DNA from 3 places in the Kitasatospora purpeofusca genome. Region 2 is predicted to be linked to each of the others. Evidence: riboswitches for the same ligand, from Rfam matches in the RefSeq annotation. Region 2 holds a riboswitch; each other region holds the start of a gene.
What was found. Region 2 has a riboswitch for cyclic di-AMP ahead of OG715_RS34695 (transglycosylase family protein). Riboswitches for the same ligand answer to the same signal wherever they lie in the genome.

Region 1: it holds a riboswitch for cyclic di-AMP, as region 2 does, so the genes downstream of both, OG715_RS13450 (C40 family peptidase) here and OG715_RS34695 (transglycosylase family protein) in region 2, are expected to answer to the same signal.
Region 3: it holds a riboswitch for cyclic di-AMP, as region 2 does, so the genes downstream of both, OG715_RS25295 (LysM peptidoglycan-binding domain-containing protein) here and OG715_RS34695 (transglycosylase family protein) in region 2, are expected to answer to the same signal.

Annotation. Positions count from the first base shown of each region.
Region 1 is NZ_CP108561.1:3,112,185-3,119,837, reverse strand. Features, by position in the region: gene OG715_RS13470 (rhomboid family intramembrane serine protease) at 1-139, opposite strand, end outside; gene OG715_RS13465 (hypothetical protein) at 341-613, shown strand; gene OG715_RS13460 (NYN domain-containing protein) at 977-2,278, shown strand; gene OG715_RS13455 (C40 family peptidase) at 2,491-3,534, shown strand; cyclic di-AMP (ydaO/yuaA leader) riboswitch at 3,874-4,030, shown strand; gene OG715_RS13450 (C40 family peptidase) at 4,041-5,213, shown strand; gene OG715_RS13445 (C40 family peptidase) at 5,467-6,531, shown strand; gene OG715_RS13440 (hypothetical protein) at 6,633-7,653, shown strand, end outside.
Region 2 is NZ_CP108561.1:7,939,927-7,947,579, reverse strand. Features, by position in the region: gene OG715_RS34715 (ATP-binding protein) at 1-416, shown strand, start outside; gene OG715_RS34710 (DUF397 domain-containing protein) at 836-1,090, opposite strand; gene OG715_RS34705 (hypothetical protein) at 1,604-2,539, shown strand; gene OG715_RS34700 (hypothetical protein) at 2,629-4,875, opposite strand; cyclic di-AMP (ydaO/yuaA leader) riboswitch at 5,141-5,308, shown strand; gene OG715_RS34695 (transglycosylase family protein) at 5,317-6,582, shown strand; gene OG715_RS34690 (hypothetical protein) at 6,764-6,964, shown strand; gene OG715_RS34685 (LacI family DNA-binding transcriptional regulator) at 7,020-7,653, opposite strand, start outside.
Region 3 is NZ_CP108561.1:5,745,894-5,753,546, forward strand. Features, by position in the region: gene OG715_RS25280 (MazG family protein) at 1-164, shown strand, start outside; gene OG715_RS25285 (SDR family NAD(P)-dependent oxidoreductase) at 219-641, opposite strand; gene OG715_RS25290 (cytochrome P450 family protein) at 905-2,191, shown strand; cyclic di-AMP (ydaO/yuaA leader) riboswitch at 2,423-2,571, shown strand; gene OG715_RS25295 (LysM peptidoglycan-binding domain-containing protein) at 2,577-3,353, shown strand; gene eno (phosphopyruvate hydratase) at 3,708-4,994, shown strand; gene OG715_RS25305 (FtsB family cell division protein) at 5,121-5,618, shown strand; gene OG715_RS25310 (DUF501 domain-containing protein) at 5,608-6,270, shown strand; gene OG715_RS25315 (Ppx/GppA phosphatase family protein) at 6,267-7,208, shown strand; gene OG715_RS25320 (NAD(P)/FAD-dependent oxidoreductase) at 7,637-7,653, shown strand, end outside.

The sequences.
Region 1 (7,653 bases), 4.8 Mb from region 2:
CGTAGAGCGGGTTGAGCCCCGCGGCCGGTCCGAGCAGGAAGACCGCGGTGTTCAGCGCGATCAGCGCGTAGCAGACGGCCGGAGCGGCGGCGGCCGGTCGGCCGCGGTGCGCGCCGGGGTGGGGGACCGGGATCGCCATGGGCTCCAGCATCCCCCCGCTGCCGGGCGGGCACCGCGCGGTTACGGCAGGTGGGCTACCGCCCGGGAGTGCTCGGCCGGTGGCCGGGAAGGTTGCCCCAGGCAATAGGCTTGGGGCGGGCATTCCCGCCTCCCGCCGCCGACGCCGGGGCTCCGGGGGGAGCGCCCGAGCCCGTTCCGGGACCACCCGAGAGGACCCCCGATGACCGTCCCCGCCCTGACCGCCGAGACGCGCTGGCGCTGCACGCTCTGCGGAAACCTGACCCGCTTCGACGTGACCCGAACCGCCCGGGTGACCGAGTTCCTCCACTTCGACCTGGCCGGCGAGTCCAAGGTCGAGGAGACCCAGGTGCTCAGCGAGACCGTGGAGTCGGTGCGCTGCCGCTGGTGCAACGCCGTGGACCAGGTCGAGCTGGTCGCCCGTCCCGGCGCGGACGAGGCGGCCGGGACCGCCGAGGCTCCCGAGCAGGGCTGACCGCCCGGTCCGTGCGGTGGGCGGTGAGCGGCGTGGCCGCCCGCCGCGCGGGACAATACAGAGAGAACACGCGGAGTGTGACGGGGGTGGCGGCCGAGGGCCGTACCCCGCTGGACCAGGATCGGAGCCGAGGACGTGGTGGACGCAGCGAAGGAGCCCGCCGGGCCGCAGGGGCGGCAGCCCGCTGTGGACGCGCAGGCGCCGGACGCGGCAGTGGCCGCCCCCTCCGGCACCGGGGCCCCGGCGGAGGCGCCCGCGGGTGAGGAGTCCGGCGCCGGTGAGGAGCCGGCGGCAGCGGACGGTGGAGCGGCCGGCCAGACCGGGCCGGAGGGAGCGGCGGCCGACGGGGCGTCGGCCGAGGCGCTGGACCGGCCGCTGCCGGAGGGCGTGCGCCGACGGGTGGTCGGCCTGGCCTCCGACGCGCTCGGCGGTCTGCCGCTCGGCGAACTGCCCCAGTCGCTGCGCCAGTACGCCAAGTTCACCCCCGCCCGCCGGGCCAAGTACGCGGCGACCGCGCTGGCTGCGGCGCTGGAGGCGGAGCCGGCCTTCCGGGTGCGGATAGCGGAGCGGCTGCGGCTGGGCCAGCCGGACCTGGTCAGAGCCCTGGAGGCGGGCACCGTGCCGGGCGCCGCCGACCCGATGGACGTGGCCGCGGCGGCCTATCTGGTGCGCTCCGCCGGGTGGAGCCGGCTGGTGGCCGAGGCCGGCGAGGAGGCCGAGCGGGCCGGTACCGAGGGCGCGGTCGCCGAGGCGACCCGGCTGGTCGAGAAGCTGCAGGCCGAGCTGGCCGAGCTGCGGACCACGGCCCGGTCCGACCTGGAGCGGCAGCGGGCCGAGTCGGAGGACGTCCGCAAGGAGGCGGAGTCGCTGCGCCGGCGGCTGCGTTCGCTGGAGAGCGACACCCGCCGGGCGCAGGCGGAGACCCGGAAGGTCGCCGCCGAGCTGGAGGCGGTCAGGGCGCAGGCGGCGGTCGAGCGCGGCGCGGCGGAGACCGAGGCGCGGCGGCTGCGGCACCGGGTCACGGAGCTGGAGAACTCCGCCGAGCAGGGGCGGCGCTCCGCCCGCGAGGGGCGCGGTGTCGAGGACATGCGGCTGCGGCTGCTGCTGGACACCGTGCTGCAGTCGGCCCAGGGCCTCCAGCGGGAGCTGGCGCTGCCGATCTCCCAGATCCGTCCGGCGGACCTGGTGGAGGCGGTGGTGCCGGGCGCGGCCTCGCCGCACGACGTGGCGCGGCGCGGGCTGGCCGAGGACGATCCGGCGCTGCTTGACCAGCTGCTGGCGATCCCGCAGGTCCATCTGGTGGTGGACGGCTACAACGTCACCAAGACGGGCTATCCGACGCTGCCGCTGGAGCAGCAGCGGATCCGGCTGCTGGGCGGACTGGCGATGCTGGCGCAGCGTACCCAGGCGGAGGTCACCTGTGTGTTCGACGGCCAGGACCTCGACGTGCCGGTGATCATGGCGCCGCCGCGCGGGGTGCGGGTGCGGTTCAGCCGGACCGGCGAGACGGCGGACGAGCTGATCCGCCGACTGGTCCGGGCGGAGCCGCAGGGCCGCCCGGTGGTGGTGGTCTCGGCGGACAAGGAGGTGGCGGACGGCGTGCGGAAGGCGGGCGCGCGCCCCGTCGCCTCGGTGCTGCTGCTGAACCGGCTGGCCCGTCCGTAACTCCAGGATGCCGCGCACCGACGGTCATGACGGCTGGTCAGCGCCGGGATTGCGGTCTTGTGCGGGTTTCGTGAAGTCCGGGTGCGGGCGGCAGGTTCAGGTAATCGTGGGAGTGGCGCGAAACGTGGATCTTCACTAGGGTCTGGCGTCAAACCTATTTTCCGGATTCTCACCCCAACGGGTGAGGCCATTGGAAGAAGGAGCCGGTCCTTTTGGCCTCCCACCGCCGTCCCAAGCAGCCGAGCCGCGCGCGGGTCTCCGTGCTCACCGCGGCCGCTGCGACCGCGGTCGCTCTCTCCGCCCAGGTCGCCGCCCACGCAGCGCCGAGCCCGTCCCCGAAGAAGGACGACGTCAAGGCGCAGATCGACCAGCTGAACGAGGAGGCCGAGCAGGCCACCGAGAAGTTCAACGGCGCCAAGGAGCGGGCCGACCAGCTGCGCAAGCAGGCGGACCAGCTCCAGGACCAGGTCGCCCGCGGCCAGGAGCAGATGGCCCAGCTTCAGGCGGGGCTGGCCGAGGTGGCGGGCGAGCAGTACCGCACCGGCGGCATCGACCCGTCCGTGCAGCTGATGCTCACCTCCGACCCGTCCGGGTACCTGGACAAGGCCTCCAGCGTGCAGCAGGCCAGCTCCAGCCAGGCCGAGGCGCTCAAGGGCCTGCAGGACCAGCAGCGCCGGCTGGACCAGCAGAAGGTCGAGGCGGCCGCCGTGCTGGCCTCGCTGGACACCACGACCAAGGACCTGAACCAGTCCAAGGCCGAGGTCGCCAAGAAGCTCAAGGACGCCCAGGACCTGCTGAACTCGCTCAGCGCCGCCGACCGCGCGGCCGTGAAGGCGGCGCAGCAGCAGTCCGACCGCGCCTCGCGCGGCAGCGAGCGCACCGATCCGGGCAGCCTGCCGCAGGCCAGTGGCATGGCCGGTGCCGCGGTCGGCAACGCGATGGGCAAGCAGGGCTCGCCGTACGTCTGGGGCGCCACGGGTCCGAGCACCTTCGACTGCTCCGGCCTGATGGTCTGGGCGTACGGGAAGGCCGGCGTCTCGCTGCCGCGGACCTCGCAGGCGCAGGGCAACTACGGCAGCCGGGTCGCGTCCCTGGCCGAGGCCCAGCCGGGCGACCTGATCATCTACCGCCCCGACCGCAGCCACGTCGGGATGTACATCGGCAACGGCATGGTGGTCCACGCGCCGCACACCGGTGACGTGGTGAAGGTGATGAAGGCCGACGCCATGCCGATCAACACGATCCGCCGGGTCTGACGGCCCGCCACGACACCCCCGGGGGCGGTTTTCGGCCCTTGTGATCAGCGCCACCCCCGATCGGGGGTGGCGTTGGGGTTTGGGTGGGGCATTGGGCCGTCCAGGTGGAAATGATCAGCCTGATGTGGGGATGTGATCACACTCGGTCATATTCACAAAGGAACTTGGGTATTCTTCTGACTTTTTTCTGACAAGGATTTGAACGGATCACGGATCTGTTACTAGGGTCGTGCTTCGGACCTCGCACAGTCGATCACCCAGCCTGGGTGGCGGTGGGGTTCGCCGTCGAGTTCGCGAAGCAGCCGGGCGGGGCCTCAGGTGCCCGTCCGAACCGGACCCAGCAGTCGGGGGTCAGCTGTGGAGCGGAGCCGGGGAACCACGTTCCTCCGGGGTGAATCGGCGCCAGGTCGGCCGCTCGCGCGGACGGTGAGGCGTCGTAGGGCACGCTTCCGCCCGAACCCGTCAGCTCACCCGGTAGGCGGATGAGGAAGAAGGAGTCCGCCTTCGTGGCGTCCCATCGTCGTCCCAAGCCCGCCGGCCGCACCCGGGTCTCGATCATGACCGGTCTGGCCGCCGCTGCCGTCGCCCTCTCCGCGCAGTCCGGCGCCCACGCCGACCCCGCGCCGACCAAGGACCAGGTCAAGGAGCAGGTCGACCAGCTCAACGAGCAGGCCGAGGTCGCGACCGAGAACTACAACGGTGCCCAGGCCAAGCAGCAGGAGCTGCAGAAGCAGGTCGCCGAGCTGCAGGACAAGGTGGCCCGCCAGCAGGCCGTGGTGACGGAGGCCCAGGGCGGCCTCTCCGAGATCGCCGGCGAGCAGTACCGCACCGGCGGCATATCGCAGACCGTCCAGCTGATGCTGTCCGCCAGCCCGGACAACTTCCTCAGCCAGGCCGACGCCCTGAACCAGGCCGGTTCCACCCAGTCCGGCGCGCTGAAGGAGCTCCAGGAGCAGCAGCGCAGGCTCGACCAGGACCGCACCGAGACCCAGACCAAGCTCGGCGAGCTGGAGGCCACCACCCAGCAGCTGAAGACCTCCAAGGACGAGGTCCAGGGCAAGCTGGCGAAGGCCCAGCAGCTGCTCAACACGCTCACCGAGCAGGAGCGCCAGGCGCTCCGCGCGGCCGAGGAGAAGGCCGCCGCCGAGGCCAAGGCGAAGGCGGACGCCGCGAAGGCCGAGGCCGCCAAGGCCGCCAAGGCGAAGGCGGACGCCGAGCGCGCCACCCGTGACACCAACCGCAGCGACCTGAGCGCGCCCGCGTCGGCGCCGGCGGCGTCCGCTCCGGCCGCCGCCGCGGCCAAGCCGGCCGCTCCCGCCGCCAACGGCTCGCGCGCCGCCGCCGCGATCGCCGCCGCCGAGAGCAAGCTCGGCGCCCCGTACGTCTACGGCGCCACCGGCCCGAACTCCTTCGACTGCTCCGGCCTCACCGGCTGGGCGTACGCCCAGGCGGGTGTGTCGCTGCCGCGCACCTCGCAGGCCCAGGCCGGCGCCGGCACCCGGATCGGCTCGGACATCTCCCAGGCCCAGCCCGGCGATCTGGTGATCTTCTACGGCGACCGCCACCACGTCGGCATCTACGTCGGCGGCGGCCAGGTCATCCACGCCCCGAAGCCGGGCGCGTCGGTCCGCTACGAGTCGGCGTCCAACATGCCGGTCAACTCCATCGTGCGCCTCTGACCCCAGGGTCGGCAGACTCCCCGCAGGCCCGGTCTCCCCCGAGGGGAGGCCGGGCCTGCGGCTTTCCCCCGGTCACCGGGAACTCCGGCGGGCGAACCGGTCTGATGTCCGATCAGTGACTGAATATTCGGGTTCGGAGGGGTTTGGAAACGGTTGCCCCGACTCGCTAACGTCTGCCACCGGACGCCCGCTTCGACAGCCGCACGGTCCGGTGCGGCGGCGGGTCCCGGCCCAGGATCGGAGCCGACGTCGAATGACCGCGCACCGCCGTTCCCCGCTGTCAGGTGTCCACACGCTCGCCCGGGCGCTGGTGCTCACCGCGGCGGCCACCACCGTGCTGGGCGTGGCGACCGGCGGCACCGCGCAGGCGGCTCCCGGCGCGCCCGACGCCCCGGCCAACCGCAAGGACGTCAAGGCCCAGGTGGAGCAGCTCTACGACGAGGCCGAGCAGGCCTCGGAGCGGTTCAACGCCGCCCTGGAGGCCCAGCAGCGGCTCCAGCACGAGACCGGCACGCTCCAGCAGCAGATCGCCCTCTCCCAGGACGAGCTGAACCAGTTGCGCGGCGACCTCGCCACCGTGGCCGGGGCGGAGTACCGGGGCGGCGGGATGGCGCAGACCGTCCAGCTGATGCTCTCCACCGACCCGGAGGGCTACCTCTCCCGGGCCCGCACCCTCGACCAGGCCGCCGAGCGGCAGAACGAGACCCTGCACGAGGTGCTGGGCCGTCAGCGGGTGCTCGACCAGCGCCGGGCCGAGGCCTCGGCCAAGCTCTCCGAACTGGAGCAGACCCGCAGGGCGCTGGCCGACGGCAAGCAGCAGATCCAGCAGCGGCTCGCCAAGGCGCAGCGGCTGCTCAACAGTCTCGGCGCCACCGAGCGCGCCCGGCTCACCGCCCAGGACGCCCGCGAGGCCGAGCAGCGCGCCACCCGCGGCACCGACCGGCTCGACCTCGGCACCACCCCGCCCGCCTCCGAGCGCGGCGGCGCCGCGCTGGCCGCCGCGGTGCGGATGATCGGCTCGCCCTACGTCTACGGATCCACCGGGCCCAAGGCGTTCGACTGCTCCGGTCTGATGTACTACAGCTGGCGGCAGGCCGGAGTGACCCTGCCGCGCACCTCGCAGGCCCAGGCGTTCGCCGGGCAGCGGGTCAGCATCTCCGAAGCACGGCCGGGAGACCTGGTGATCTTCTACCGGGACATGCACCACGTCGGGATGTACGCCGGCGGCGGGGTGATCGTGCACGCCCCCTACCCGGGGGCCCGGGTGCGCTACGAGAGCGTCAACGCCATGCCGGTCGCGGGGGTGATCCGGCTCTGAGCCGCCCGGACCCCGCCGGCGGCCGAGGCCCCTCCCGGCGCACCGCCCTGCTGCTCGCGGCCGGCGGCCTCGCCCAGCTGTCGCTTCCCGGCGCCGTCCCCGTGCGGCCCGCCGCGGCGGCCTCGGACGAGTACGCCGAGGTCTCGGCGCTGCTCGCCGAGCGGGCCCGGACGCGGGCGGCGGGGCCGCCCCCGCTGCCGCTGCGCGTCGGCTACCGGAACCTGCTGCTGGGCCCGGTGGACCGGGCCGGGCGGTCCACCGCCACCGCCGAGCTGACCGTCGCGGTGACCGGGTACGACGAGCTGCCGGTGGTGCACCCGCGCCGCTTGACGCTGCTCCGTACCGCCACCGGCCGGCGGATCGAACGCGAGGAGGGGGCCGGCGGGCCGCCGCCGCTGTGGGACCTCGGCACCGTCGGGGCCGCCGCGGGAGCGCGCTGCCTGGTGCTCGGCGTGGACGGCGCGGACGCCGCCGGCCCGGCAGGTCGCGCGGCGGCGGCCGTCGTCGGCGACCGGGCGGTGTCCGCCGTCGAGGCGCTCTGGGGTACTGCCTGGGCGGGCCGGCTGCTGCTCGAACTGCCCGCCACGGGGGAGCAGTTCGCCCGGCTGCTGGCGGACGACCGGCCCGGCTGGTCGGACCTCGCCGCGGTCACCGTCTCGGCGCCCGGCGCGCCCCTGCACGCCCCGGCCGACCGGGTGCTGGTCAACCCCGAGGTGTACGCGCGGCTGAGCGACTTCGGCCGGCAGGTGGTGGTCACCCACGAGGCGGTGCATGTGGCGACCCGGGCCGACACCCGGGCCTGGACCCCGCTCTGGCTCTCCGAGGGGGTCGCCGACTGGACCGGCTACTGCGACTCGGGCCGCTCGGCCCGGCAGATCGCGCCGGAGCTGGCCCGGGACGTCGCGGCCGGACGGCTGCCCGCCGCGCTGCCCTCGGACGCCGCCCTCACGGCCGGCGGGGAGGGCCTGGCGCAGGCCTACGAGCAGTCCTGGCTGGCCTGCGACCTGATCGCCCGCCGGTACGGCCCGGAGCGCCTGGTGGCGCTCTACCGGGCGGTCGGCGCGGCCGCCCCCGGGGCGGACCGGGAGGCGTGGCTGGACGGGCTGCTCCGGGGGCAGCTGG
Region 2 (7,653 bases):
TGCAGCGCTGGGGCCTGGGCGAGCTCTTCGACGATGTCGCGCTGGTGGCCTCGGAGCTGGTGACCAACGCGTTGCGGCACGCGATCGGCGCGTGCCCGACGGCGGCGGACGACCACGACTTTCCCACGCAGCCGACGCCCGAGGGCAGGCTGCCGATCCGAATAAGCCTCGTGCACCGCGCGCCCCAGGTGGTCTGCGCGGTGAGCGACCCCAGCAGCCTGGGCCCGGTGGCCCGGGAGGCGGACTTCGTGGCCGAGTCCGGCCGCGGACTGCACCTGGTGGACTCCTTCAGCCGTTCCTGGGGCTGGCACCCGCTGGGCGGCGGCAAGGTCGTCTGGGCGCTGTTCGAGGCGGAGGAGAGCCTGCGACCGGTCCCCGCGGCCGAGTTCGGCGGACGGCACCGGCGCTCGGCCTGATGCCTGACTCCTGACGCCCGACGCCTGACTCGGCGTCCGCCGACAGTCGCGCCGGGAACACCACACCACGGCCGGCAGGCTTCTTCGGCGACCACTCCACCCCGGCAACGGCGATCGGCGGCCCACGGGCAGCGGGCACCGGCAGCCTCCCGGCGGTGGCGTCGCTCCGATCCCTGCCACTCCGAACCCTGCCACTCCGATCCGCGTGCGGCGGCTCGGCAGAGCGGCGGAAGCGGGCCCAGCGGGGGAAGCGGGCCCAGCGGCGGAAGCGGGCCCGGCCGCGAAGGCCGGGCGCCCCTCGGCCCGGGATCCCGGGGGCGGGAGAGCCGGGAGAACCGGCAAGCACGGCCGAAAAAGACTAAAGGCCGTCGTGGTGTCAGCACCCACGACGGCCCCCCGATGGTGAAGCCGGCGACCGGTCAGACCGCCAGGTGGTCGAACTCCCCGTCCTTGGCCCCCAGCAGCAGTGCGGCGATCTCGGCCCGGGTGTAGATCAGCGCCGGACCGTCCGGGAAGCGCGAGTTGCGCATCGCCACCTCGCCCCCCGGAAGGGCGGCGAATTCGACGCAGTTCCCCTGGGAATTGCTGTGCAGGCTCTTCTGCCAGACCACGCCTTCGAGGTCCGCAGCGGCCATCCCGTTGTACGTGTCGTACGTGTCGTGCGAGTCGTGCATAGAAATCTCCCGAAGAGCTCCGGAGTGGGTCGTCCAGCTCGGCGCCCCGGCCCCGGCCGTACGACCGGGCCGGCCCCGTACCGGCCCGGCACAACGCCTCACTTGACGCGATGATAGCTCCAGTGCACGTGCATCAGCACGGGACATTGCAGGTGCACGGCCTTTTCGACACCGAACCGGAACTCTTCACAAGGAGCCCCCCGGCGGTATATAAGCGGACATAGCCGAGCGAATCGACAAGTAGCCGCTAACCGCCCGTAGGCGACCCCCCGCTGAATGTTGATCTTCCGACGCCGGGAGTCGCACCTCAGTGACGCTCCGTCAGGCCGGTCGTATGCTGTGAGACATCTCACGCGCCACTCGAGCAACGAAAGCCCCGTTCCGTCGCATCTACGCGGGTACCGGGACAACTGCCGCCCGGAGGCCGGTTATGTCCGGTTTTCGCAGTGGTGGTCCCACCCGGTACGGCAGCCGAATGCGGGCCGGGCGGGCCGATGTCCTACGATCTCCGCCATGAGCACCGCAGCCATCCCGGGCGCGCCACTGCCCGTCCGTACTCCAGGCTCCCGTGCGCGGGGGCGCCACCGCCGTCCCGAGCGCCCCGAGATCCCGGCCGGTTCCCCGGCCCTGCTGCTCGCCGTCCCCGCGGCCGCCGGACCGGAATCCCGGTCCGTGGTCGAGGAGCTGCTGTCGATCGTCCGCAGCGAGCAGAACGGCGTGCTGACCGCCGCCGGCTACCTGCCGACCGGCGGGGCCGACGGCCGGCAGACCGGCGGGACCACGGCCGAGCGCACCGTCGCCGAACTCCTGACCGAAGCGGCCGAGGCCGGCCTGCCGACGCCCGTCGTGGTACCGCTGGTGCCCGGCCCGCACGGCTTCCTCCCCGAACTGCACGCCCTCGCCGCCGAGTACGGCGCCCAGGTCACCGACACCCTGGGCCCGCACCCGCTGCTCGCCGAGGCCGTCCACGTCCGCCTCTCCGAGGCCGGTCTGGCCCGCGCCGACCGCGCCCGCCTGTTCGCCATCGCGACCGCCGCCGACGGCGTGGTGCTCACCACCGTCGGTGGGCAGCCCGCGGCCGACGCGGCCGGCATCACCGGCATGCTGCTGGCCGCCCGGCTCGCCGTCCCGGTCGTCGCCGCCGCGCTGGACATCCCCGGCTCGGTGGCCGAGGCCGTCGCCCACCTCAAGGAGATGGGTGCCCAGAACCCGGCCCTGGCCCCGCTGGTGATCGGCCCCGAGGCGGACGCCGAGCTGCTCGCCGCGGCCGCCGAGGAGTCCGGCTGCCCGTCGGCCGCGCCGCTGGGCGCGTACCAGGCGGTGGGTCAGCTGGTCGCCTCCACCTACCTGGCCGCGCTGCCGGCCGTCGCCCCCGACTTCGGGGCCGACGAGGCCGAGGACACCGACGAGACCGGCCTCCGCGGCAACGGGCGGCACGCCGCCCAGTAGCGGACACCGCGTGGGCGGGCCCGGAACGGCAGCGCCGTTCCGGGCCCGCCGCGCGTCCGCCGGAGGCACCCGGCGCCGCCGCGGCACCGTCACCGCCCCACCCGCCCGGTGGGCGCGGCCGCGTGCTTCAGCCTGAGCTCCGGCACCTGCACCGGCCGGGACTGGCCCGCCAGGGTCGGCACCGACGCGGCGACCGCGTTCCACTGCGGCCGGTCGTTGCCCTCCTCGCCCGCCCGGCGGACCTGGAGCACCTCGGTCGTTCCGGCCCGGCGCAGCAGGATGTTCTTGGGCGCCCCGGCCTCCGGGTCGAGCCAGAGCTCGTTGCCGCCGAACTCGCAGTCCAGCACCAGCACGTCGTCCGGTTTGCCGTCGGCCCCGGCCCGGAACGCGATCCCGGCCCTACGGTAGCCGGTGAACCGGCTGCGGCTGAAGGTGACCGACTCCCCGGCGAGTTCGTGCCGGGCGGTGGACACCGCGAAGTCGCTGCGCCCGGCGGCGTCGATCAGCAGCCCGTCGAAGTTGCTACCGCGGTCCCGGCCGAGCGCGTGCAGTGCCACTCCCCCGCCGGCGTTGCCGTACAGCACGCTCGCGGTGTAGTCGAAGTCGTTGAGGTAGGCGCCGTGCTCGATGCCCCAGCCGCCGTTGTGGTAGGCGGCGAACTCGGTGACCACATGGTGCCGCTGGGCGTTGAGCCAGACGAAGATGCCGTCCTGCAGGTTGTTGTGGGCCAGGCAGCGCTGGAAGGTCCAGACGCCCTCGCTGTTCTCCGGCCACTCGAAGCCGGAGGCACCGGTGGCGCCCTGCACCCCGACGGCGACGCAGTCCACGGCCTTGCCGCCGGTGCCCGCACCGAGGTTGAAGCCGGTCAGCCGGTAGGCCCGGGGGTTGGGTTCGAGCAGGGTGCGGGAGGCGACGCAGGACTCGTAGACGATGTCGTCGGAGGGCTGCTGGGGGGTGCGGGTGTCCAGCGGGCCGTCCCACCAGTAGGCGTCCTCCCAGGTCTCGTGGCTGACGCAGCTGCGGAAGGTGATGCCGTGACTGGCGTGCGGCACGAACGCGTGGCTGCCCGCGTCCCGGACGACCACGCCCTCGACCACGGTGCCACGGGTGGCGTCGCCGAGCCGGTGGAAGTGCAGCCCGTACCGGCCGAGCACCGGCGCGGTGACGGGCGCGGTGCCGTCCGGGCCCCGCCAGGTCTCCTTGGTGTCGGCGCGCGGCCCGACCCAGCGCAGCGCGCTGTGCCGGACGTCGGCCCGGCGGGTGCTGGTGAGGTGGACGTGGGCGCGGCCCTTGGCGCTGCCCTCGACCCGGACGGTGCGGGTGAGGTTGAGCAGTTCGGCGCCGACCGTGACGCCCCCTCCGGCGGCGACCCTGGGGTGCGGGTACTTGAGCGGGGTGTTCAGGGTGACGGTGGTTCCGCTGACGGACCGGACGGTGACGAGGTCGTAGGCGGCGGCGAAGCCGTCCTGGTCGGGCGGGCCGGTCGGGGTGACGGCCAGTTCGTCGCCGGGGAGCCAGCCGGCCGGCGGAGCGGCCAGGTCGACGACGGTGTCGCCGGCCCTGAGCTCGCGCTCGGCGCGGACCCAGGCGGTCTTGGCGGCGCCGTCCAGCCGCAGGTAGCCGGCGCCGGTGACCCAGAGGCCCACATCGGTGTCGACCACTTTCATGCCGTCACCCTGGAAGCGCTTCTCGTCGACGGAGGGGAAGCGGAGGGTGTGGACCCGGTCGCCGTCGGGGGCGAGGGCGAGGGTGCCGCGGATCTCGACGTTGCCCGCGGCGGCGAGGGTGAGGGTGCGGTCGGCGGCGAAGGTGAGACTGCCGCCCGGCTCGACCAGCAGGGAGCCGACCTCGGCGTCGGTGTCGAGCAGGACCTTGTCGGTGATCCGGACGGCGCTGCGCGGTCCGGGCGGGCTGCCGCCCCAGCCGGCCCGGTCGGACCAGCGGCGGCCACCCTGGTCGACGGTGGGCGCGGGGGCCGGCTGCTCGGGGGGCCCCGTGCCCGGGGCTCCGGTGCCCGGGGCGGCGGCGTCCGGCGGGGCGGCGCCGTGGCCGCCGTCCTGGCCCATCGGGGCGCCCTCCCCGGGCGGGCCGGAGCCGACGACGGCGGCCGGGGTGACCAGCCGGGTCTCTCCGGTCAGCGAGCGGCGCAGGACCTCCTCGCCGCTGATCGCCGCGAAGGCGGTGCCGACGGCCAGCCAGCGCAGTAATGCGCGGCGGGTTACGGGAGTTCGGGGCGGTTCGGGTGGGATGTCCGCTCTGCGATGTTTTGCCCTGCGGTGCGCCCCGCGCGGCCTGGCGGCCGGACGGGCGGCGTCCGGCTCCTCGTCGATGCCCATCGGTGCGTAGCCCTCCCCCCGGGCGGCTGCGTCTGCGCCGGCGTGGTGCCGACGCTCTGAAGCATAGGCAGTTGTGTTGGCCATGACGGGCGTTGCCGGAAATCGGTCATTTCTGATCATGAAGGACAGCGGTTCAGCACGTCTTTCGTAAACTGTGACGGTCGTCACACATGTTTGCGGTTTGAAGCCGCCTCTGCTTAACGTGCTCCCCGTTCGTGGCCACACGGACCCAGCCCGTCCGCGACGCCGAGTCCTGCCGTCGGGCGTGCTGGCAGCGCAATACATCACGGCAGGAGCGGGGGAACCACAGGTAGTTCGCCCAGGACCGGTCCTCGGACCGGACCCGGGCTAGGGGTGAAGCCGCGTCCACAGCGCGGCCGGGCAACTCCGGCCCGAATCCGACAGCTCACCTCGCAGGCGTGGGAGAGGACCACGTTCTTCATGCTGCCCACCAACGGCACCCGTCTGTCCGGCCGTACCCGTCGCGCGATCGCCGCCCTCGGCGTCGCGGGCATCGGCCTCACCGTCCCCTGCCTCACCGCCGGCACCGCCTCGGCCGCCTCCGTCGCCACCTGGGACAAGGTCGCCCAGTGCGAGAGCACCGGCAACTGGAGCATCAACACCGGCAACGGCTTCTACGGCGGCCTCCAGTTCACCAACTCCACCTGGGCCGGGTTCGGCGGCACCGCCTTCGCCGCCCGTGCCGACCTCGCCACCAAGGACCAGCAGATCGCGATCGCCGAGAAGGTGCTCGCCGTGCAGGGCCCCGGTGCCTGGCCGGTCTGCTCGGTCCAGGCCGGTCTGACCAAGGGCGGCACCCCCGCCGCCGTGGACACCTCCGCCACCACCGCGCCGGCCGCCAAGACCCCGGCCCCGGCCGCCAAGCCCGCCGAGAAGCCGGCCGCCAAGCCGGCCGAGAAGCCCGCCACCAAGCCCGAGAACCCGGCCCCGGCCGCCTCCGACGCCGCCCAGCAGCGCACCGGCGCCCAGGACTGGCAGAAGTGGCACCGCCAGGCGGGCCAGGAGGCCTCCGCCGACTACACCGTGGTCGCCGGCGACTGGCTCTCCTCCATCGCCGACAAGAACAACGTCCAGGGCGGCTGGGAGCGGCTGTACGAGCTCAACCGCTCCACCCTGGCCGAGGGCCCGCACAGCATCTACCCGGGCCAGCACCTGACCCTCGGCGACCGCGCCGAGGCGAAGACCCCGGCCGCCGACAGGTCGGGCCAGGGCTTCGACTGGTTCAACCGCGCCAAGGACGCCCAGAACGGCTCCGGGACGGCCGCCAAGCCCGCCGCCGACGCCACCGCGAAGGCCGAGACCCCGGCCCCCGCTCCGGCCGCCACCGGCAGCATGGCCGCCGCCGTCTCCTTCGCCCAGTCGAAGGTCGGCCAGGCCTACGTCTACGGCGGCACCGGCAACGGCGGCTGGGACTGCTCCGGCCTGACCCAGGCCGCGCTGCGCGCCGCGGGCGTCTCCGTCCCGCGCGTCGCCGCCGACCAGGCCGCCGCGTCCACGCACGTCTCGCTGGACTCGCTCAAGGCGGGCGACCTGCTGTTCTGGTCCAACAACGGCCAGGACTCCGGCGTCTACCACGTCGCGCTCTACATCGGCGACGGCAAGTACATCGAGGCCGCCAACCCGAGCTCGGGCGTGCGGCTCCAGACCGTCGCCAACTGGGCGCCGGACTTCGCCGGCCGGGTCTGATCCGGTAACGCCCGGGGTCCGTCCGCGGGCCCGTGGCCCCCGGGGAGAGCCGTCGCTCCTCTCCCCGGGGGCTGCGGCGTGCCCACGCGCGGGCACAGCCGCGATCACCGTCCCGGACAACCATGGTCAAAGGCCCGCCCCGGCGGGCATGCTGCTGCTCTGCACCCGAGGAGGAGTCACCATGGCCCAGGTCACCGTCTCGCTCGACGCCAATCTCGCCATCGACGCGATGATGCTGTCCGGCACCAGGAACCCGCAGGACGCCGTCGAACTGATCCTCCGCGACTTCCTGGAGCGGGGCCGGCGCACCGAGACCCGCACCGGTGACGCCGCCGACGGCCACCGGGTCACCCCGGACCGGCCCACCGCCCAGGAGGGCTGAGCCGAACGCCGAGGGGCCCGGGAGCGGTTCGCTCCCGGGCCCTCGTGGTGTCTCCTCAGCGCGCGCGGCCCCCGGTCGAGCCGCGCATCACCAGCTCCGGCTGGAACATGAACTCCCCGCGCTGGACGGCGTTGCCGCCGACCTCCTCCAGCAGGGCGTCCACGGCCGCAGTGGCCATCGCCTCCACCGGCTGGCGGACGGTGGTCAGCGGCGGCTCGGTGAAAGCTATCAGCGGCGAGTCGTCGAAACCGACCACCGAGACGTCCTGCGGCACCGCCAGGCCCCGCTGACGGACCGCCCGGATCGCGCCGAGCGCCATCATGTCGCTGCCGCAGACGATCGCCGTGCAGCCCTTGTCCAGCAGCGCCCCGGCCGCCGCGTGCCCGCCCTCCACGCTGAACAGCGTGTGCCGGACGAGCTCCTCGGCCTCCTCCCGGGTGTGCCCGAGCACCTCCCGCAGGGCCGCCGTGAAGCCCTCGATCTTGCGCAGCACCGGCACGTACCGCCGCTGCCCGACGGCCAGCCCGATCCGCTCGTGGCCGAGTTCGGCCAGGTGCTGGACGGCCATCCACATCGCGGCCCGGTCGTCCGGCGAGATGAACGGCGCGTCGATCTTCTCGCTGTAGCCGTTGATCAGCACGAACGGCACCCCGCGCCCGGCCAGCCGGGCGTAGCGGTCGTGGTCGGCG
Region 3 (7,653 bases), 2.2 Mb from region 2:
AACTGCCCGCCGAGCTCACGGCGGAGTCCGCCGGCCGCCTGCTGCTCGCGGTGGCTCAGCGCGCGCACGACGCCGGGCTCGATGTGGACGCCGCACTGCGGGCGGCGGCACGGGGGTACCGCGACGCGGTGCGCGCCGCCGAGGGCCTGAAGCCCGCCGAGTAAGCGGGCAGCCCGACCGGCGGGGCGGCCCGGGCAGCCCCGTCCGCCCCGGGGGCCTCAGGCCGCGGCGACGCCCTGCACCGGACGCCGCTGCGGCGGGACGACCTCGCCGATCGCCTCGCCGACCAGTGCGACGAGTTCGGCGAGCCGCTCCAGGTCGAGGTGGTCGGGCAGGTCGGAGAGGGAGACGATCCGCTCGCCGTCCGGCCCGGCCACGCAGAAGAGGTCGATCGGGCCCAGGTGCTTCTCGGCGGTGTCGACCAGCGCGGCGACATCGCTGGGGCGGCGGACGTCGCCGCACACCCCGACGACCGGGCAGCCCGGCCGGTCGAGTTCGGTGGCGAGGTCCTCGGCGACCCCGCTCCGCTGGTCGGCGATCAGCATCCCGGCGGCTCCCGCCGCGGTGAAGCGGCGGGCGAGGCCCGCCCCCGACCCGCCGTCGAGTACCGCGATCACGATGACCGCACCGGTGACCCGCATGGCCCTGCTCCTCCCTGTGGGCGGCTCCGCACCGGCGCCCACGGACATCTTGCGGAGGATCGTAGGCACGACCTGATCCTCCGCAACAGCAATTACCCCTCAGGTGACCAGACTCACGCCTGCTTCGGCCCACCGTCACCGGAACGATGACCGGAGCGATCGGCGGGCCCGGGGACGGCGGTGCGAACGGCGGCGGGACCGGCTGCGGGAACGGCGGCGCCCACGGTGCGGTGCCGGGGGCGCGCCCGGGATACCGTCGACCCATGCCAGCTCAGCCCGCTCCCGACCGTCCGCCCCTGTTCACCTGGGAGTTCGCCGCCGACCCGTACCCGGCGTACGCGTGGCTGCGCGAGCACCGGCCGGTGCACCGGACCACCCTGCCCAGCGGGGTGGACGCCTGGCTGGTCACCCGGTACGCGGACGCCCGCCAGGCGCTCGCGGACAGCCGGCTCTCCAAGAACCCGGCGCACCACAGCGAGCAGGCCCACCGCACCGGCCGGGTCGGCATCCCGGGCGAGCGCCAGGCCGACCTGATGACGCACCTGCTGAACATCGACCCGCCGGACCACACCCGGCTGCGCCGCCTGGTGTCGAAGGCCTTCACCCCGCGCCGGGTGGCCGCCTTCGAGCCCCGGGTGCAGCAGCTGACCGACCGGCTGATCGACGGCTTCGCGGCGCGCGGATCGGCCGACCTCATCCACGAGTTCGCCTTCCCGCTCCCCATCTACGCGATCTGCGACCTGCTCGGGGTGCCGGCCGAGGACCAGGACGACTTCCGGGACTGGGCCGGGATGATGATCCGGCACGGCGGTGGGCAACGCGGAGGTGTGGGGCGGGCGGTGAAGCGGATGCGGGCCTACCTCGCGGAGCTGATCCACCGCAAGCGCGCGGACCCCGGGGACGACCTGATCTCGGGGCTGATCCGGGCCAGCGACCACGGGGAGCACCTCAGCGAGAACGAGGCCGCGGCGATGGCCTTCATCCTGCTCTTCGCGGGCTTCGAGACGACGGTGAACCTGATCGGCAACGGCGTCTACGCGCTGCTGCGCAACCCGGGGCAGCGGGCCCTGCTCCAGGAGTCGATCGGGCGCGGCGAGAGCGCGCTGCTGGAGACCGGGATCGAGGAACTCCTCCGCTACGACGGTCCGGTGGAGATGGCCACCTGGCGGTTCGCGACGAGTCCGCTGACCATCGGCGGGGTGGGGATCCCGGTCGGCGACCCGGTGCTGGTGGTGCTCGCGGCGGCGGACCGGGACCCGGCGCGGTTCGCGGACGAGAACACCCTCGACCTGGCCCGGGCGGACAACCCGCACCTGGGCTTCGGGCACGGCATCCACTACTGCATCGGCGCCCCGCTGGCGCGCCTGGAGGGGCGGGCCGCGCTGACCACCCTGCTGTCCCGGCTGCCGGACCTCCGGCTCGCCGCAGATCCGGAGGAACTGCGCTGGCGCGGTGGTCTGATCATGCGCGGACTTCGTGAACTTCCGGTGGAATTCGCGCCGGAAGCGACATCGGTGACAACCTCCGCCGACCCCTCGGCAGTTCACTGAGGGGGACTCACGACACGCTGACGCGGAGTCTCCACGGCTCGAATCGGACCGGCGTGAATCTCCATCAACCCGGACATACCTCTTCGGTTGGTAGGCAATCCATCACCTGACGTGATTTCCGTGTGATAGCGGCGATATGAGCTTGTGATTGCTCTGAAGATCTGTCTACTCTCCGGGGAGCCCGCGGAAGCGGGTCCCGTGCGCGGAACGCCGAGTCCTGCCCGCCGCGTCACCGGAAACCGACCAGAACCCTGGGCAGGGGCGGGGGAACCAGGTCTTTGCGCCGTCCCCACGGCTTGGGGTGAAGCCGCCTCCGCGCGGCCGGGCCACCTCCCGGTCCGAACCCGACAGCTCACCTCGCAGGCGTACGGAGAGGGACTTCCTCATGCTGTTCGTCGGAACCGGCCGTCATCGTCGCCGCACCCAGACCGAGAAGGCCATCGCCGTCGCCGGTGTCGCCGGCGTCGGACTGGCGATGCCCATCCTCACCGCCACCGGCGCCTCGGCCGCCCCGGCCTCGACCTGGGACGCGGTCGCCCAGTGCGAGAGCGGCGGCAACTGGGGCATCAACACCGGCAACGGCTTCTACGGCGGCCTGCAGTTCACCTCCAGTACCTGGAAGGCGTTCGGCGGCACCTCCTACGCGCCGCAGGCCAACCAGGCCTCGAAGGCGGCGCAGATCACCGTCGCCGAGAAGGTGCTGGCCTCGCAGGGCCCGGGCGCCTGGCCGGTGTGCTCCAAGAAGGCGGGTCTGAGCAAGGGCGGTGCCCCGGCGGCGGTCGACACCTCGACGGACGCCGCCCCGGCCGCCCCGAAGCCGCAGGCCCCGCAGGCGCAGATCGAGCAGCAGGCCCCGAAGGCCGCGCCGAAGCACGCCGCCCCCAAGTCGCAGGCCCAGCAGGCTCCGCAGACCCAGCAGTACGCGCCGAAGCACGCCGCCCAGCCGGCGCCGCAGGTCCAGCAGCAGGCGCAGCAGACGCGGCAGGCCCCGCAGGCGCAGGCCGGCCAGGGCTACACCGTCCGCGACGGCGACACGCTCGCCGGGATCGCGACCGCGAAGGGTGTCCAGGGCGGTTGGCAGGCCCTGTACGACGGCAACCGCGGCACCGTCGGCGGCGACCCGGACCTGATCGTCCCCGGCCAGGTCCTCGCCCTCGGCTGACGCTCGCGCCCACCCGGCTCGTCCCACCGCCTGCCCGCCTGCCTGCCCGCCTGCCCGCCTGCCTGCCCGTCACCGGACAGGTGGACAGGCGGCCGGGCGGGCAGGCGCGTCGGCTCCGGCCTGTCCCGCCCGTTCCGCCCCCTCGTTCCGCCCCCTCGGTCCGCCCCGGGGCGTCCGAGGCCGGGCAACCAGGTGAACTACCGGTGGGTAGCACGGCCACACGCTGAGACGGAGCCGAGGTCGACGTGGCCCGGACAGCCGGTGCGGTTAGGCTCTGGTCGTAACGACTCCGCAATCGTCCGGCCGACGGCACCCCACCGTCAGCCGGTACCTGCTTCCGCTAGGAGATGCCTCGTGCCGTCCATCGATGTCGTCGTAGCCCGTGAGATTCTCGACTCGCGCGGCAACCCCACGGTCGAGGTCGAGGTCGGCCTCGACGACGGCAGCACCGGCCGTGCCGCTGTCCCGTCGGGTGCCTCCACCGGTGCCTTCGAGGCCCTGGAGCTCCGCGACGGCGACAAGAACCGCTACTTCGGCAAGGGCGTGGAGAAGGCCGTCCTGGCCGTCATCGAGCAGATCGGCCCGGAGCTGGTCGGCTACGACGCCACCGAGCAGCGCCTGATCGACCAGGCCATGCTCGACCTGGACGCCACCCCGGACAAGTCCTCGCTCGGCGCCAACGCCATCCTGGGCGTCTCGCTGGCCGTCGCGCACGCCGCCTCCGAGGCCAGCGACCTGCCGCTGTTCCGCTACCTGGGCGGCCCGAACGCGCACGTCCTGCCGGTCCCGATGATGAACATCCTCAACGGCGGCTCGCACGCGGACTCCAACGTCGACATCCAGGAGTTCATGATCGCTCCGATCGGCGCGGAGTCCTTCTCCGAGGCCGTCCGCTGGGGCGTCGAGGTCTACCACACGCTCAAGGGCGTGCTGAAGGAGCGCGGCCTCTCCACCGGCCTGGGCGACGAGGGCGGCTTCGCCCCGAACCTGGACTCCAACCGCGAGGCCCTCGACCTCATCGTCGAGGCCATCCAGAAGGCCGGCTACGTGCCGGGCAAGGACATCGCGCTGGCCCTGGACGTCGCCGCCTCCGAGTTCTACGAGGACGACGCCTACCAGTTCGAGGGCAAGGGCCTGACCTCCGCCGAGCTCATCGAGTACTACGCCGGCCTGGTCGCCGCCTACCCGCTGGTCTCGATCGAGGACCCGCTGGACGAGTCGGACTGGGACGGCTGGAAGGCCATGACCGAGAAGCTGGGCGACAAGGTCCAGCTGGTCGGCGACGACCTGTTCGTCACCAACCCGGCCCGCCTGGCCCGCGGCATCGAGACCGGCACCGCCAATGCGCTGCTGGTGAAGGTCAACCAGATCGGTTCGCTGACCGAGACCCTGGACGCCGTCGAGCTGGCCCAGCGCAACGGCTACCGCTGCATGATGTCCCATCGCTCCGGCGAGACCGAGGACGTCACCATCGCCGACCTGGCCGTCGCCACCAACTGCGGCCAGATCAAGACCGGTGCCCCGGCCCGCTCCGAGCGCGTCGCCAAGTACAACCAGCTGCTGCGCATCGAGGAGATCCTCGACGACGCCGCCGAGTACGCCGGCCGCGGCGCCTTCCCGCGGTTCAAGCACGAGGGCTGACCCGCCCGGCCGCCCGAGTGGCGCACGCCTGACCGGTGCCCCGCCGTTCACCCCGTAGGGTGGACGGCGGGGCACCGTCGCGACCAGGAGGGGACACCGGAGATGGCAGGCTGGAGGATCCCGGGCTTGGCGGCCCGGCCTCGGTTCACGAGCCGGGCGACCGTCCTGGTCCTCGTGCTCTGCTCGCTGGTGGCGATCCTGGCCTACCCGACCCGGCAGTTCATCTCGCAGCGCTCCGAGATCACGGCGCAGCGGGCCCGTGCCGAGCACGCCCGGCAGCAGGTCGAGCAACTGCGCCGGGAGAAGGCCCGCTGGCAGGACCCGGAGTACGTCAAGGCGCAGGCCAGGAGCCGGCTGCACTACGCGATGCCGGGGGAGACCCCGTACATCGCGGTGGACCCGGCCGCCCAGGACCAGGCGAAGTCCTCGTTGGGCGCGCCGCCGCCCGCGCAGGGCCCGGCCGCCGGGGCGGTCAAGGCCGCCAGACCCTGGTACGCCAGTGTCTGGGACTCCGTGGACGCCGCTGCCGCCGCTCCCGCGACCCCCGCTGCCCCGGCGCAGCCCGCCCCTTCCTCACCACCCGCCCCCGTCCCCGCTGGAGACAGCCCCTCCCATGACCACTGAGAACCACCCCACCGTCTCCGACCAGGACGTCGCGGCCATCGCCGCGCAGCTCGGCCGGGTCCCGCGCGGTCTGCGCGGCGTCGCTCACCGCTGCCCGTGCGGCAACCCGGACGTCGTGGAGACGGCCCCCCGACTGCCGGACGGCACGCCGTTCCCGACGCTGTACTACCTGACCTGCCCCAAGGCCGCCTCGCTGATCGGCACCCTCGAGGCGGACGGCGTGATGAAGGAGCAGAGCGCCCGGCTCGCCGAGGACCCGGAGCTGGCCTCGGACTACCGGAAGGCGCACGAGGACTACATCGCCCGCCGGGACGCCATCGAGGTGCTGGAGGGCTTCCCGAGCGCCGGCGGCATGCCGGACCGGGTCAAGTGCCTGCACGTGCTGGTCGGCCACTCGCTGGCGGCCGGCGAGGGCGTCAACCCGCTGGGCGACGAGGCGATCGGGATGCTGGAGGACTGGTGGGCCAAGGGCCCGTGCGTGTCCCCGGCTGAGGTCGAGGCGGCCGGCGGGCGGGTGCTCCGCAACCGGGCCAAGGCGCAGGACCACGAGGCCGTGATCGCGGCCAAGGAGCAGAAGACCGCCGACCGTGCCGCCAAGCGCGCGGCGCAGGAGGCGGACGGGGCGGACGAGGCAGGGGAGGCCGGGGCATGAGCACGACCAGGGTGGCCGCGATCGACTGCGGGACCAATTCGATCCGGTTGCTGGTCGCCGATCTCGACCCGGAGACCGGGGAGATCACCGACCTGGACCGGCGGATGATCATCAACCGGCTGGGCCAGGGCGTCGACCGCACCGGCCGGCTGCACCCGGACGCGCTGGAGCGCACCTTCGCGGCCTGCCGGGAGTACGCCGGGGTGATCTCCGGCTTCGGCGTCGGCCCGGAGCGGATCCGCTTCGTCGCCACCAGCGCCTCCCGGGACGCCGAGAACAGCGCCGAGTACATCGACGGCGTGCGGGCGGCCCTGGGGGTCGAGCCCGAGGTGGTCAGCGGCGAGGAGGAGGCGCACCTCTCCTTCGTGGGCGCCACCAAGGAGCTCACCGGCGGCACCTTCGCCACCCCGTACCTGGTCTTCGACCTGGGCGGCGGCTCGACCGAGTTCGTGCTCGGGGCCGAGGACGTCGAGGCGGCCCGCTCGGTGGACATCGGCTGCGTCCGGCTGACCGAGCGGCACTTCGGCGGCGCCGAGCTGCCCTCGGACGAGCAGATCGCCGAGGCGCGGGCGCATGTGCGGGCGGAGCTGGACCGGGCCGAGGAGGCCGTCCCGCTGACCGGCGCGGCGACCCTGGTCGGCCTGGCCGGGACGGTCACCACCATCTCGGCGATCGCCCAGGACCTGCCCCGGTACGACTCGGAGGCGATCCACCACTCGCGGATCTCCCGCGAGCGGGTCGCCGAGATCGCGGACCGGCTGCTGCGCGCCACCCACGCGGAGCGGGCGGCGATCCCGTCGATGCACCCGGGCCGGGTGGACGTGATCGCGGCCGGCGCGCTGGAGCTGCTGGAGATCATGGCGCGGACGGGCGCCGCCGAGGTGGTCGTCAGCGAGCACGACATCCTCGACGGCATCGCCTGGAGTATCGCCCGCTGACCAGGCACGAGGCTTACCGTTCCGGCCCCGGAGGCCCCTTGGGGGTCCCGGGGCCGGGGCGCGCCCGGGGCCGTGCGAAAAACTTCGTGAATTTCTTCACATGGGGATCCGCCCGTTCGCCGCGCTGGACGGTCCGGTCCGTCCGATATGTGGGACCGAAGGCTCGCTCGGCGTGATAACCGCTGGATCGTAGGTTCTGACCCGTCAGGGGTTTGAAAATCGAAATCCCGTGTGGGAACCAGGCCCCGTCATGGATCGTTGCTGCTCAGCGGGGCCGTCGTCACGGGCGCGCCCACCGGGGGGCCGGGATGGCCGCGAAGTGTCGGCCGGGGGGTCGAAACAGGGGCGCGAAGTGTAGCAGAGGGGGTCCGTCCGCTTGTGAGCGGGCTCACGAAGGCTGCTCCGAACGGTGCTGGATACTTTCGGATATGAGCACCACGGAGCG